DNA from 3 places in the Tardiphaga sp. 866_E4_N1_4 genome. Region 2 is predicted to be linked to each of the others. Evidence: predicted binding sites of a transcription regulator. Region 2 holds the regulator's gene; each other region holds the start of a gene.
The links. Region 2 encodes PhoB, which activates phosphate uptake and scavenging genes when phosphate is short. Its sites were predicted from a motif close to TGTCATNNANCTGTCAT; they were not measured.

Region 1: the regulator PhoB is predicted to act here: its motif matches at 2,452-2,468, upstream of phnG (phosphonate C-P lyase system protein PhnG).
Region 3: the regulator PhoB is predicted to act here: its motif matches at 2,334-2,350, upstream of ppk2 (polyphosphate kinase 2).

The regions. Positions count from the first base shown of each region.
Region 1 is NZ_CP197242.1:2,316,832-2,320,944, forward strand. It holds gene AB8B20_RS11395 (alpha-D-ribose 1-methylphosphonate 5-phosphate C-P-lyase PhnJ) at 1-217, opposite strand, end outside; gene AB8B20_RS11400 (carbon-phosphorus lyase complex subunit PhnI) at 214-1,320, opposite strand; gene phnH (phosphonate C-P lyase system protein PhnH) at 1,323-1,931, opposite strand; gene phnG (phosphonate C-P lyase system protein PhnG) at 1,934-2,395, opposite strand; gene phnF (phosphonate metabolism transcriptional regulator PhnF) at 2,521-3,255, shown strand; gene AB8B20_RS11420 (nuclear transport factor 2 family protein) at 3,256-3,723, opposite strand; gene ybgC (tol-pal system-associated acyl-CoA thioesterase) at 3,805-4,113, opposite strand, start outside.
Region 2 is NZ_CP197242.1:4,659,163-4,663,275, reverse strand. It holds gene AB8B20_RS22535 (aspartate aminotransferase family protein) at 1-373, opposite strand, end outside; gene AB8B20_RS22530 (GcrA family cell cycle regulator) at 820-1,329, shown strand; gene phoB (phosphate regulon transcriptional regulator PhoB) at 1,433-2,137, opposite strand; gene phoU (phosphate signaling complex protein PhoU) at 2,230-2,943, opposite strand; gene pstB (phosphate ABC transporter ATP-binding protein PstB) at 2,972-3,799, opposite strand; gene pstA (phosphate ABC transporter permease PstA) at 3,796-4,113, opposite strand, start outside.
Region 3 is NZ_CP197242.1:2,329,677-2,333,789, forward strand. It holds gene AB8B20_RS11470 (hypothetical protein) at 1-31, opposite strand, end outside; gene AB8B20_RS11475 (methyl-accepting chemotaxis protein) at 94-1,794, shown strand; gene ppk2 (polyphosphate kinase 2) at 2,399-3,325, shown strand; gene AB8B20_RS11485 ((2Fe-2S)-binding protein) at 3,622-4,083, shown strand; gene AB8B20_RS11490 (molybdopterin cofactor-binding domain-containing protein) at 4,093-4,113, shown strand, end outside.

The DNA.
Region 1 (4,113 bases), 2.3 Mb from region 2:
CAGAGCCCTGGTCGATCACCTTGAGCTTGTCGAAGGGGCCGAGAATCGCCGCCGTGACCTGCACGCCGCCGGTGCCCCAGCCATAGGGCATCGGCATTTCCCTGCTGGCGAACGGCACCTGATAGCCGGGGATCGCGATCGCCTTGAGAATGGCGCGGCGGATCATCCGCTTGGTCTGCTCGTCCAGATAAGCGAAGTTATATGTCGGCGCGTTCATTCCGCGGCCTCCTGAAGAGCAACTGGCGTCTCGTTGGCATCGGCGAATTCCTTGCGCAGCTTGCGGAGCAAGCCGAGCTCGGACTGGAAGTCGACGTAATGCGGCAGCTTCAGATGCTCGACGAAGCCGGTCGCCTGCACATTGTCGGAATGCGACATGACGAATTCCTCGTCCTGCGCCGGCGCCTTGATGTCCTCGCCGAGTTCGCGTGCACGCAGCGTGCGATCGACCAGCGCCATCGACATCACCTTGCGCTCAGACTGGCCGAAGGCGAGACCGTAACCGCGGGTAAAGCAAGGCGCCTCGGTATCCGAGCCCTTGAACTGATTGACCATCTGGCATTCGGTCAGCGTGATCGATCCCAGCGGCACGGCGAAGCCAACATCCTCGGCCATGAATTCGACCTCGACTTCGCCAAGACGGATTTCGCCGGCAAAAGGATGGTTGCGGCCATAGCCGCGCTGCGATGAATAGCCGAGCGACAGAAGAAACCCTTCATCGGCCCGCGCAAGATTCTGAAGGCGCAGATCGCGGTCTGCCGGGAAGCTCAGCGCATCGCGGGTGAGATCGCCCACCGGCTTCTCGGGATCTTCGATGGGCGACGTTTCAATCAGGCCGTCGCGGCCAAGAATATCGGTGACGCGCGGCATCACGCCCGGCTCTGCATCGGTCATGGCCGGCTGCTCGGGCGAGGATTCGCCGGTCAGCACCGGATCGAGCAAACGATGCGTATAGTCGAAGGTCGGGCCGAGCACCTGGCCGCCCGGCATGTCCTTGAAGGTCGAGGAGACGCGGCGACGCACCTGCATCTGCGACGTATCGACGGGCTCACTCGAACCGAACCGCGGCAGCGTCGCGCGGAAGGCGCGCAGCAGGAAGATCGCCTCGATCATGTCACCGCGTGCCTGCTTGATGGCCAGCGCCGCGAGCTCGCGGTCATAGAGCGAGCCTTCGGTCATCACGCGATCGACGGCAAGACCGAGCTGATTGGAGATCTGTGCCAGCGATACTTCCGGCACATCGCGATCGCCGCGGCGTTCATGAGCCAGCAGACGATGCGCATTCTCGATGGCGCGTTCGCCACCCTTGACGGCGACATACATGCTCAGCCCTCCTTCGCGACAACACGCGTGGTACGCGGCAGCGCGACAATGGATTCGCCGGACACCAGCACAAGATCGATGCCGCGGGGAAACAGCGAGGCATTCAGCGCGAGACGATCTAGCAGATCCGGCACGCCGATCGCAGCACGCAGGATTGTGGCACCATCGATACCGGGGCCGCGCAGCTCATAGGCAGGGCCTTCAGTCAGGCTCGCCACCTGCAGAATGATCGTGGTGGAGCGATCCGGATATTCGCCGGTGCCGAAGGCGAAGTGCTCGAAGGACGGCAGCGCGGATGCATCAGCCACCACGGCGAAGGCACACACGGCGGGATCGGCGATGACCGGCGCGCTGGTGTGAAACTTGATCCACTTGGCAACATCCATCGTCGCCGCCAACTTGCTATCGAGCCACACCGGCGTGTCCTGATCGAACAGCGTGAGCGCGATAGCGGCCGCGCCGCGCATCATCGGCGCAGGTACGCCCGAAACAGCCTGAATCCGCTGCACGGTGCCGGGACGCGCCATCGCATCCATCACCGAACGGAAGGTCGATTGCGCTGCGAGGACCTTATCCGCGAAACCGGCCGGCATTTCCGCAACTGTCGTCATGATCAGCCCTCCCCGCGCACGAGCGTGTAGAAATCGACTTTGGTCGCTGCCGTCTCTGCGGCCTTCCGCTTGACATCGGCGACGACGCGCGCACGCAGCGGCGTGAGCACCTTGGTCTCGACAGCATCTGAAAATTCACTGGTCTGGATGAGTGCATCGCAGAGCGCGATCAGGTGCGCCTTCGCACCATCCCGGCCCAGCGTGTAGCCGAAGCCAATCTCGCCTGATGCCAACCGTACAGCGGCACGCGACACGGTCGCTTCGCCCAGATTGAATGGCGCGCCATCGCCGCCGATCCGGCCGCGCAGCATCACTAGGCCGCTCTCCGGCTGACGCAGTTGTTCATGGGCGGGAACAGCCACTGCATCGAGATAACCGGCGATATCCGCCGTGGCGCAGTGCCCAAGCACCCCCATCGCCTCACGGCGCCGGGCCTGCTGGTGGTTCAGGGAGGATGAAGTCATGTCACCGTCGCTCAACAAGTTGTATGATTTACTAGACAACTTTATAGGCGGAGGCAATGACTGTTTCGTGACAGCGGCACGATTTTTCGCTAATGCGTGGTCGACATCATTCCGGGACCGATTTTGTGACCATTCAGGACAAGCCAACAGGCGTGGCACTTTGGCGGCATGTGGCCGATGGCATCGAGCGCGGCATTGCAGATGGCCGCTATGGTGCTGGCGAAAAGCTGCCCGGCGAGACTGAACTGGCTGACATCTACCGCGTCAATCGCCACACCGTGCGCCGCGCCCTCGCGACCCTGGCCGAACGCGGCCTGGTGCGCGCCGAGCGCGGCAGCGGCACCTATGTGGAATCGCCAAAGCTTGCATACCCCCTGCGATCACGCACGCGCTTCTCGGAAATTGCCGGTGCCGGCGGGCGCGAGCCGCAGGCGCAATTGATCGGAGCCTGGGACGATGTGGCAACACGCGATCTCGCCAGGCAGCTTGGCCTCAAAGCCGGCGCTCCGCTGATCCGCATCGAGGCGCTGCGCCTCGCAGACAAGACGCCGATCTGCGTCGGCACCAACTGGCTGTCGGCCGAACGCTTTCCCGATTTCGGCAAGGTCTATGAGCGCGTGCGCTCGATGACCAAAGCGCTGGCGCATTACGGCGTCAAGGACTATCGCCGCGCCTCGACGAAGGTCACCGCGGGGATCATCGACGCGACCGATGCGACACGGCTTGGTGTCGCACTCGGGCGTCCGATCTTGATTGTCGATTCCATCGATGTGGATGCCGACGGCACGCCGCTAAGCGCTACGCATTCGCGCTTCGTCGCCGAGCGCGTCGAATTCGTGGTCGATAGCGGCTCGCTTTAGTTAGAACGGGTCGGTGCCGAGACCCGGCACATCGGCTGGACGCGGCCCCGGCGCCGGCCACAGGAAACGGCGATCCTTCTCGGCAATCGCAACGTCATTGATGCTGGCCTCGCGGCGCCGCATCAGGCCGGCCTCGTCAAACTCCCATTGCTCATTGCCATAGGAGCGATGCCAGTTGCCGGCGTCGTTATGCCATTCATATTGAAAGCGCACGGCAATGTGATTGCCGTCGAACGCCCACAAATCCTTGATCAGCCGATATTCGTGCTCCTTTGCCCATTTACGGGTGAGGAATTCGACGATCGCCGGGCGCCCCTGAAAGAACTCGCCACGATTGCGCCAGGTCGAGTCCTCGGTATAGGCGAGCGACACTTTCACCGGATCGCGTGAATTCCAGGCGTCCTCGGCCATGCGGGCCTTCTGGGCGGCGGTCTCTCGGGTGAAGGGCGGAAACGGCGGACGCGACATGGGACCCTCGGCTTTGCGATATGCTGGGATTGTAGCCTTGCCGCATGCGGAGTCGATGCCGTTTCACCTATGGGGCGATTGCTAAATCTGATCGGCCTTCATGGCGATCCGCAGCGCTTTCGGAATCGGCTTGGCGCGGCCGCCGGACACGAAGGCCACCTTGACCTTGGCCTCAAGCAGCAACTCATCGCCGCGGCGCACTTCCTGCCCGAGCAGGATCGAAGCGCCCCTCACCTCTTGTGGAACCGTAACGACCTCAAGCAGATCGTCCAGGACTGCCGGTTTTAGAAAATCAATTTTCATCGAACGAACAACGAAGGCAAAGCCGGGCGTATCCTCTCGCGCTTCTTTCAGCAGCTCTTGTTGACTCGTTCCGAGCAAACGCAAGTA
Region 2 (4,113 bases):
CCTTGGAGAAATGATAGTGGCGGGTCACCTTGATCGCGCATTCCATCGCTTCCGCACCCGAATTGGCGAAGAACACGAAGTCGGCAAAGCTCTGTTCGCACAGCCGCGCGGCGAGGCGCTCGCCGTCCGGGCTCTTGAACAGGTTCGACATGTGCCAGAGCTTGGTGGCCTGCTCCTGCAATGCGGCGACCATATGTGGGTGCGCATGGCCCAGCGCGTTCACGGCAACGCCGCTGGTGAAGTCGAGATAGCGCTCGCCATCGGTTCCAATCAGCCACGCGCCTTCACCGCGCTCGAAAGCGACATCCGCACGCGCGAAAACAGGCAGCAAGTGAGCCTGAGAGAGGGGCGAAGACGTTGCGTTGCTGGTCATAACCGATCCGATCGAAAAGACTGCGGCCGCGTCGATGACAACTGTGCGAAATCGAACAACGGACCCTAGAAACGAAACGTGCCGCCCTTCTCGGGCGGCACGTGGGCATTATTCTATGTGTGCTGTGAAGACTGTCAACCGCGCACTGCGGCTTTCGAGTCACACGGAGTCGCAGAAAAAGCCGATTTTGCAGCTTTATTTGCAGAAGCATGTGGACGCGGCATGCCCGACTCTTGCGCGCGAGTCACGGCATATTGTAGCTTTTGCCTCGTCGGATACGACATCTCGTGCGGCGGTAGATCCTTTTGACACATCCAGTGCGGCGTAACAGCCGGACGCGAAATTCGCGCCCGGTGAGCGCTAAAGGATTCTGACCGCAGGGATTTTTGAAGTCTCAACTCGCAGCGCTGCCCGGTCAGGCCGGCGCTCACGAAGGGAAAACGGCGATGACGGTAATGACATGGACCGACGATCGCGTCGAACAGTTGAAGAAACTCTGGGAAGGCGGCCTTTCCGCCAGCCAGATCGCTGCGGAACTCGGTAACGTGACCCGCAACGCCGTGATCGGCAAGGTGCACCGCCTTGGCCTGTCCGGCCGTGCCAAGAGCCCCTCCTCGGCAGCTCCGCGGCAGCGCAAGGCGCGCCCGGCACAGCAGATGGTGCGCGTCGCCCGCCCGATGGCCCGTGGCAACACAGCATTGGCCCATAACTACGAGATCGAGGCCGAGCCCGACCCGATCGCCTATGACAACATCGTGCCGATCAGCCAGCGCCTGTCGCTGGTCGAACTCAACGAAGCCACCTGCCATTGGCCGATCGGCGATCCGTCGAGCGCGGACTTCTATTTCTGCGGCGGCAAGGCCCTGGCCGGCGCCCCCTATTGCGCGCATCACTCGCGCATCGCCTATCAGCCGGCCAGCGACCGCCGCCGCGCGGTGCCGAAGCCGACGCGCTGAGCTGGAAAGTATCTAAACCAAATGAAAATGCCCGGCGATGAGCCGGGCATTTTTTTGTTTGGGGCTTCTAACCTCTCCCCGCTTGCGGGGAGAAGGAAGATACCTACTCCGCCGCCTTGTCGAACCGATCATCCAGCGCGTAGCCGGCGCCGCGCACGGTGCGGATCGGATCGGGCTCACCGGCGGGGTTGAGCAGCTTGCGCAGGCGGCCGATATGCACGTCGACGGTGCGCTCGTCGATATAGATGTCGCGGCCCCAGACGCTGTCGAGCAACTGCTCGCGGCTGAACACGCGGCCCGGATGTTCCAGGAAGAACTCCAGCAGGCGATATTCGGTCGGACCGAGATCGATCGGACGGCTTGAGCGCACGACGCGGCGCTTATCACGGTCGAGTTCGATGTCGCCAAATGCCAAAACGGTAGCGAGACGCTCGGGAGCTGCACGACGGAGCAGGCCCTTCACGCGGGCCAGGAGCTCCGGCACGGAGAACGGCTTGACGATGTAGTCGTCGGCACCGGTGGCGAGACCGCGAACGCGCTCGCTCTCTTCGCCACGCGCCGTCAGCATGATGATCGGCAATGCCTTGGTTTCGGGCCGTGCGCGCAAGCGGCGGCACAGTTCGATGCCGGACAGGCCCGGCAGCATCCAGTCGAGCACCACGAGATCCGGCACCCGCTCCTTCAAGCGGGTGTCGGCATCGTCGCCGCGAGCGACGGTTTCAACATCATAGCCTTCGGCGTCGAGGTTGTAGCGAAGCAGCGTCGTTAGTGCCTCTTCATCTTCCACAACCAGAATGCGTGCATTCACAGCCATCTTGATCAATACCCTCAGTGACGTCCGACAAGTCTTTAAATCATGATCCTTGCGGAAGACTGGCTTCCACTTTTCCTGATCATGCTTCAGGCCGTCGGCGTATTCGCGAATGTGGTCATGTCGCCCTTCGGGCGCTTGTCGAGGATCTGCTGGCCCTCGATCATGTAGAACACGGTTTCCGCAATATTGGTGGCATGGTCACCGATCCGCTCGATATTCTTGGCGCAGAACATCAGGTGGATACAGAACGAAATATTACGCGGGTCTTCCATCATATAGGTCAGGAGTTCGCGGAACAGCGAGGTGCAGATCGCGTCGATTTCCTCGTCGCCCTTCCACACCGTCATCGCGGCGGGCAGATCGTGTGCGGCATAGGCGTCGAGCACAGCCTTGACCTGGGTGGTCACGAGGTCGGTCATGTGCTCGAGGCCGCGGATCAGCTTCAGCGGATGGAAGTCGCTGTCGAGTGCATTGACGCGCTTGCCGATATTCTTGGAGAGATCGCCGATGCGTTCCAGATCGGTGGCGACGCGCAGCGCGCCGACGATCTCGCGCAAATCGACAGCCATTGGCTGGCGCTTGGCGATGGTCAGCACGGCGCGCTCTTCGATCGTGCGCTGCAACTGGTCGATCTCGGAGTCAGTGGCGACGACGCGCGCACCGAGCGCGACGTCCCGGCGGATCAGCGCATCGACGGATTCGACGATCTGCCGTTCCGCGAGGCCACCCATCTCGGCAACGAGACGGGTCAGCTCCTGCAGATCGTCGTCGAAAGCCTTGGTGGTGTGTTCAAAAGCCATCTCAAATTCCTCCCGCGAATATGTCGCGTCAGCCGAAGCGGCCGGTGATGTAATCCTGGGTACGGCGGTCGGTCGGCGACGTGAAGATCTTGTTGGTCTGATCGAACTCGATCAACTCGCCGAGATACATGAAGGCCGTGCTGTCGGAGACGCGGGCAGCCTGCTGCATGTTATGGGTCACGATCGCGATCGTATACTGATCCTTCAACTCGTCGATCAGCTCCTCGATCTTCGCGGTCGAGATCGGATCCAGCGCCGAGCACGGCTCGTCGAACAGGATCACTTCCGGCCGAACCGCGATGGTGCGCGCGATGCACAGGCGCTGCTGCTGACCGCCCGACAGGCTGAGGCCCGACGCGTTGAGCTTGTCCTTGACTTCGTTCCAGAGCGCACCGCCGCGCAGCGCCCTCTCGACGCGCACGTCCATCTCGGACTTGGAGATCTTTTCGTAGAGGCGGATACCGAAGGCGATGTTTTCGTAAATCGTCATCGGGAACGGAGTCGGCTTCTGGAACACCATGCCGACGCGGGCGCGCAGCAGGTTGAGGTCCAGCTTCGGATCCAGAATGTTCTGGTTATCGAGCATGAGCTGACCTTCGGCGCGCTGGCCGGGATACAGATCATACATGCGGTTGAAGATGCGCAGCAGCGTGGACTTGCCGCAGCCCGACGGGCCGATGAACGCAGTCACGCGGTTCGCCATCAGCGTCAGGTTGATCTTCTTCAGGGCGTGGTGTTCGCCATAGTAGAAGTTCAGGTCGCGCACGGTGACCTTGGGACGGGTCTCGCCCTGCAGGGCCGACGGCGGCGGCATCGAGACGGAAGGAACGCCAGACGACACAGAAAGCTCACTCATTTTGCTGTCCTCTCGGCGCCGAGAATGCGCGCGCCAATGTTAAGGGCAAGTACGGTCAAGGTGATGATCAGGGCACCGCTCCAGGCGAGCTGCTTCCAGTACTCGTAGGGGCTCTGCACGAAGTTGTTGATGGTCACCGGCAGGTTGGCCATCGTCTTGGTGAGATCGAGGCTGAAGAACTGGTTGCTCAGCGCGGTGAACAGCAGCGGCGCCGTTTCACCGGCGACACGCGCCGTCGCCAGCAGCACGCCGGTGATGAGACCGGCGCGGGCTGCACGATAGGCGATCCGCTTGATGACCAGGGAGCGCGGCAG
Region 3 (4,113 bases), 2.3 Mb from region 2:
GTGCAAGGTTACCCGTATAGATTGTATTCATTGGGGTCACCGATGGCGTTTGGACTGTTCCGCAAGCGGCAGCCGGAAGCGGCTGAAGTGGTGATGATCGCTGAAAACACAGCACCTTCTGTGGCACCGCAGCATCCTGAACCAGATACCGCTCGCGACATCCTGGAGTTGCTGGAACTCGAGCTGGGCGCGCTTATCCGCCAGCTTGAGCGTGCCGCGACATCCGTCGCCGGCGGCGCCGAATCGACCGCCACCACCCTCTCCGCCATCCGCGCCCGCACCGACGTGCTGGCCGACCGCAGCAGCGCCGCGCAATCCACCGCCACGACCTTCGCGCAGGCCGCCGACAAATTCACCCACTCGGCCGAGGGTATCGGCACCCAGGTGCGCGATGCCAGCCGGCTCGCGGACGAGGCCGGCGCCGCCGCCCATGAAGCCAGCGCCAATGTGGACCGCCTGCGCGACTCCTCCGCTGCAATCAGCAATGTGTTGGAGTTGATCGCGCAGATTGCCCGGCAGACAACGATGCTCGCGCTGAACGCGACCATCGAGGCGGCACGCGCCGGCGCTGCAGGCCGCGGCTTCTCGGTCGTCGCCACCGAGGTCAAGGCGCTGGCGGTGCAAACCCAGAACGCCACCGAAGAGATCAGGAAGAAGATCGACACCCTGCAGCGCGACGCTGCGAGTTCGGTCGATGCGGTGCATCGCATCTCCACCGCCATCGACGCGATCCGCCCGGTGTTTGCCAATGTGAATGGCGCAGTCGCCGAGCAGAACGCGACGACCAGCGAGATGTCGCACAATGCCACCACCGCCTCGCAGTTCATCGTCTCGGTCGGCGACAGCGCCGCGGAAATCGATAGCGCTGCGAAGGAAGCGGCTGCCCATGGCGAGCATGTCGCGCAGGCCGGCCAGGCCGTCACGATGTTTGCCTCACGGCTGAAGTCGCGCTGCGCGGTACTGCTGAAACAGAGCGAGCGCGAAGACGAGCGCCGACGCGAAAAGCTGCCATGTCACCTCAATGTCGATCTTCAGGCACGCGGCGGCCAGATCAGCGCGCCGGTCTATGAAATCTCGATGGACGGCATTCTCATCGGCGGACCGGACGCGAACCGGCTTCCGTTGCACGACATCGTTGCTGCTGAACTCAGCGAGGTCGGCCCCTGCCGCCTGCGCATTGCCGAACATTCCACTGCCGGCGCACAGGCAATGTTCGTCGCGCCCGACGGGGCTCTCATCAGCCGGATCGAAGACCGGCTATGGGCTATTCATGACGAAAACACCGAATTCGTCACCCGCGCCATTGATGCCGGCGCCGCGCTCAACAAGATCTTTGCCGACGGTATTGCATCCGGCGCTATCAGCATCGACGACATGTTCGACGACAACTACGTCGAAATCCCTGGCTCCAGTCCGGTGCAGTACCGGACAAAGATTCTCGGCTGGGCCGACCGCGCACTCCCCGAATTCCAGGATGCGTTTCTGGCCAAGGACACCCGCATGGCGTTCTGCGCCATGATCGACCGCAACGGCTATCTACCGGTACATAACAGCATCTATTCCAAGCCGCAGCGCCCGGGTGATGTCGCCTGGAATACGGCCAACTGCCGCAACCGCCGCATCTTCAACGATCCGGCTGGATTGGCCGCCGGTCGCAATACACGTTCCTACCTGATCCAGAGTTATGCCCGCGACATGGGCAACGGTCAGACCGTGATGATGCGCGAGATCGACGTGCCTGTGCGCATACAGGGACGCCATTGGGGCGGCTTCCGCACGGCGTACAAATTATGATTTGGGTTTGTAAACGGCCCTGCGCTGCCACCTGAGACCTGGCGCAGCGCCGCCTATTCCGTCTGCGAGTGAGCTAGCAGCCGAAACTGCCAAGGCGTCCTAGCCGCCGCTCGTTCGGCCTTCCGCATTGTCATCTCCGCCGTATGAACCGCCGCCATATCCATATGGCGCGCTGTATCCATATGAACCGGGGCCGGCACCAAATCCGCGATAGACCGTTACGGGGGCGCTTCCCTCATACCGCGCGTGAGAGGACATGATCCGTCGATGCTTGCTGGCAGCGCTATGCCCGTCTTTGGCCTGCGCGGTCCAGTTCGCAGTGCCGGCGATTAGTAAAGCGGCGCCCAACAGAATGAATTTATTCATCACATTTTTCCTTGGTCAACGAGCCCCGCGACCTCAGATGCGCACGCTTGGCTCTCAAGGTAGCGCCAATCACGCGTAGTTGAATTTCGGCTTGCGGTACCCCGTCCTGCATGGACAGCGGCGGCGAGACCCATTGGGGCCATTTGCCCATTCGCCCCGGGCCTGGGAGGCAGTGTCACACCGCTGACATTTGCATCGGTCCATAACCGTGAACCCATTCGATACAAGCGGAGCTGCCATGACCGAACATTCCCGCGATGACGCGCAAGCAATCCACGACCGCATTCGTGCAGAGATGCTGGACGGCTTCGACGAAGAACTCGAGCTCGAGATCGATGACGATCGTCTCGACGCCCTGACCAACGAAATGTCCGACCACAGCCCGGCGGAGACCATCGAGCGACGCCTCTATTTCAAGGAACTGTTCCGCCTGCAGGGCGAATTGGTAAAGTTGCAGAGCTGGGTGCAGCAGAACAAGCTCAAGGTCGTAGTGATCTTCGAAGGCCGCGATTCCGCTGGCAAGGGCGGCGTCATCAAGCGGATCACCCAGCGGCTCAATCCACGCGTCTGCCGCGTTGCCGCACTCCCCGCGCCGAATGAGCGCGAACGCACCCAATGGTACTTCCAGCGTTACGTCTCGCACCTCCCCGCCGGCGGCGAGATCGTGCTGTTCGATCGTAGCTGGTACAACCGCGCCGGCGTCGAGCGCGTGATGGGTTTCTGCACCGAGGATGACGTGGAGGAATTCTTCCGCTCGGTGCCGGAATTCGAACGCATGCTGGTGCGCTCGGGCATCATCCTGGTCAAATACTGGTTCTCGATCACCGATGAAGCGCAGCACCTGCGCTTCTCGATGCGCATCGCCGATCCGCTCAAGCAGTGGAAGCTTAGCCCGATGGATGTCGAGGCGCGCACCCGCTGGGAGCAATACACCAAGGCCAAGGAAGCGATGCTCGAGCATACGCATATTCCGGAAGCCCCGTGGCATGTGGTGCAGGCCGTCGACAAGAAGAAGGCCCGCCTGAACTGCATCGCGCATCTGCTCGAACAGCTTCCCTATCAGGAGGTCGAGCATCCGCCTGTGGTCCTGCCTGCACGCGTGCGCAATCCCGACTATCACCGCACGCCGGTGCCAGCCGAAATGTACGTGCCGGAGCGGTACTAGCCCCACAGTCGGCAGCTCACGTACCGTTTTTCGGGCAGGCCGAGCCTAACGCAACCGCAATATTCTTTTGAATAAAAGTCATCCGACGCCCACGAGGAGGGCGTCGGATGACGTCGCGGAGATTTTACCGCGATTTATCCGACAGACACGCTCGCGCGACATACAAACCAATGTATAGTCCTGCGGCATCTTATTGCTGCTTTTGAAATGATGACCGTACGCCTATAGTACCGTCGTTGGCCGATGACGAACCATTCGCCATTGCATCATCGAGTCGAGCAAACGGGGGTCTCACTGTGGCAAATCTCAATATCAACGGCGAGCAGAAGTCCTTCGACGCACCAGACGACATGCCTCTGCTCTGGGTGCTGCGCGATATTCTCGGCATGACCGGCACAAAATTCGGCTGCGGCGTTGCGCTATGCGGAGCATGCACTGTGCATATCGACGGCAAGGCCGTGCGCTCCTGTCTGCTGCCGGTCAGTGCGGTGAGCGGACGCGCCATCACCACAATCGAAGGCGTCGGCACCACACCGGTCGGCGCCAAGGTGCAGAAAGCCTGGCTCGACCTCGAAGTCATTCAATGCGGTTACTGCCAGTCCGGGCAGATCATGTCAGCGGCGGCGCTCCTCGCTTCTACGCCAACCCCTGACGATTCTGACATCGATGCCGCCATGGCCGGAAATATCTGTCGCTGCGGCACCTATGTCCGGGTGCGTGAAGCGATCAAGCATGCTGCCTCCGAACGGCAAACCTAGGAGTCGGCCATGAAACTTGCAGACAACATG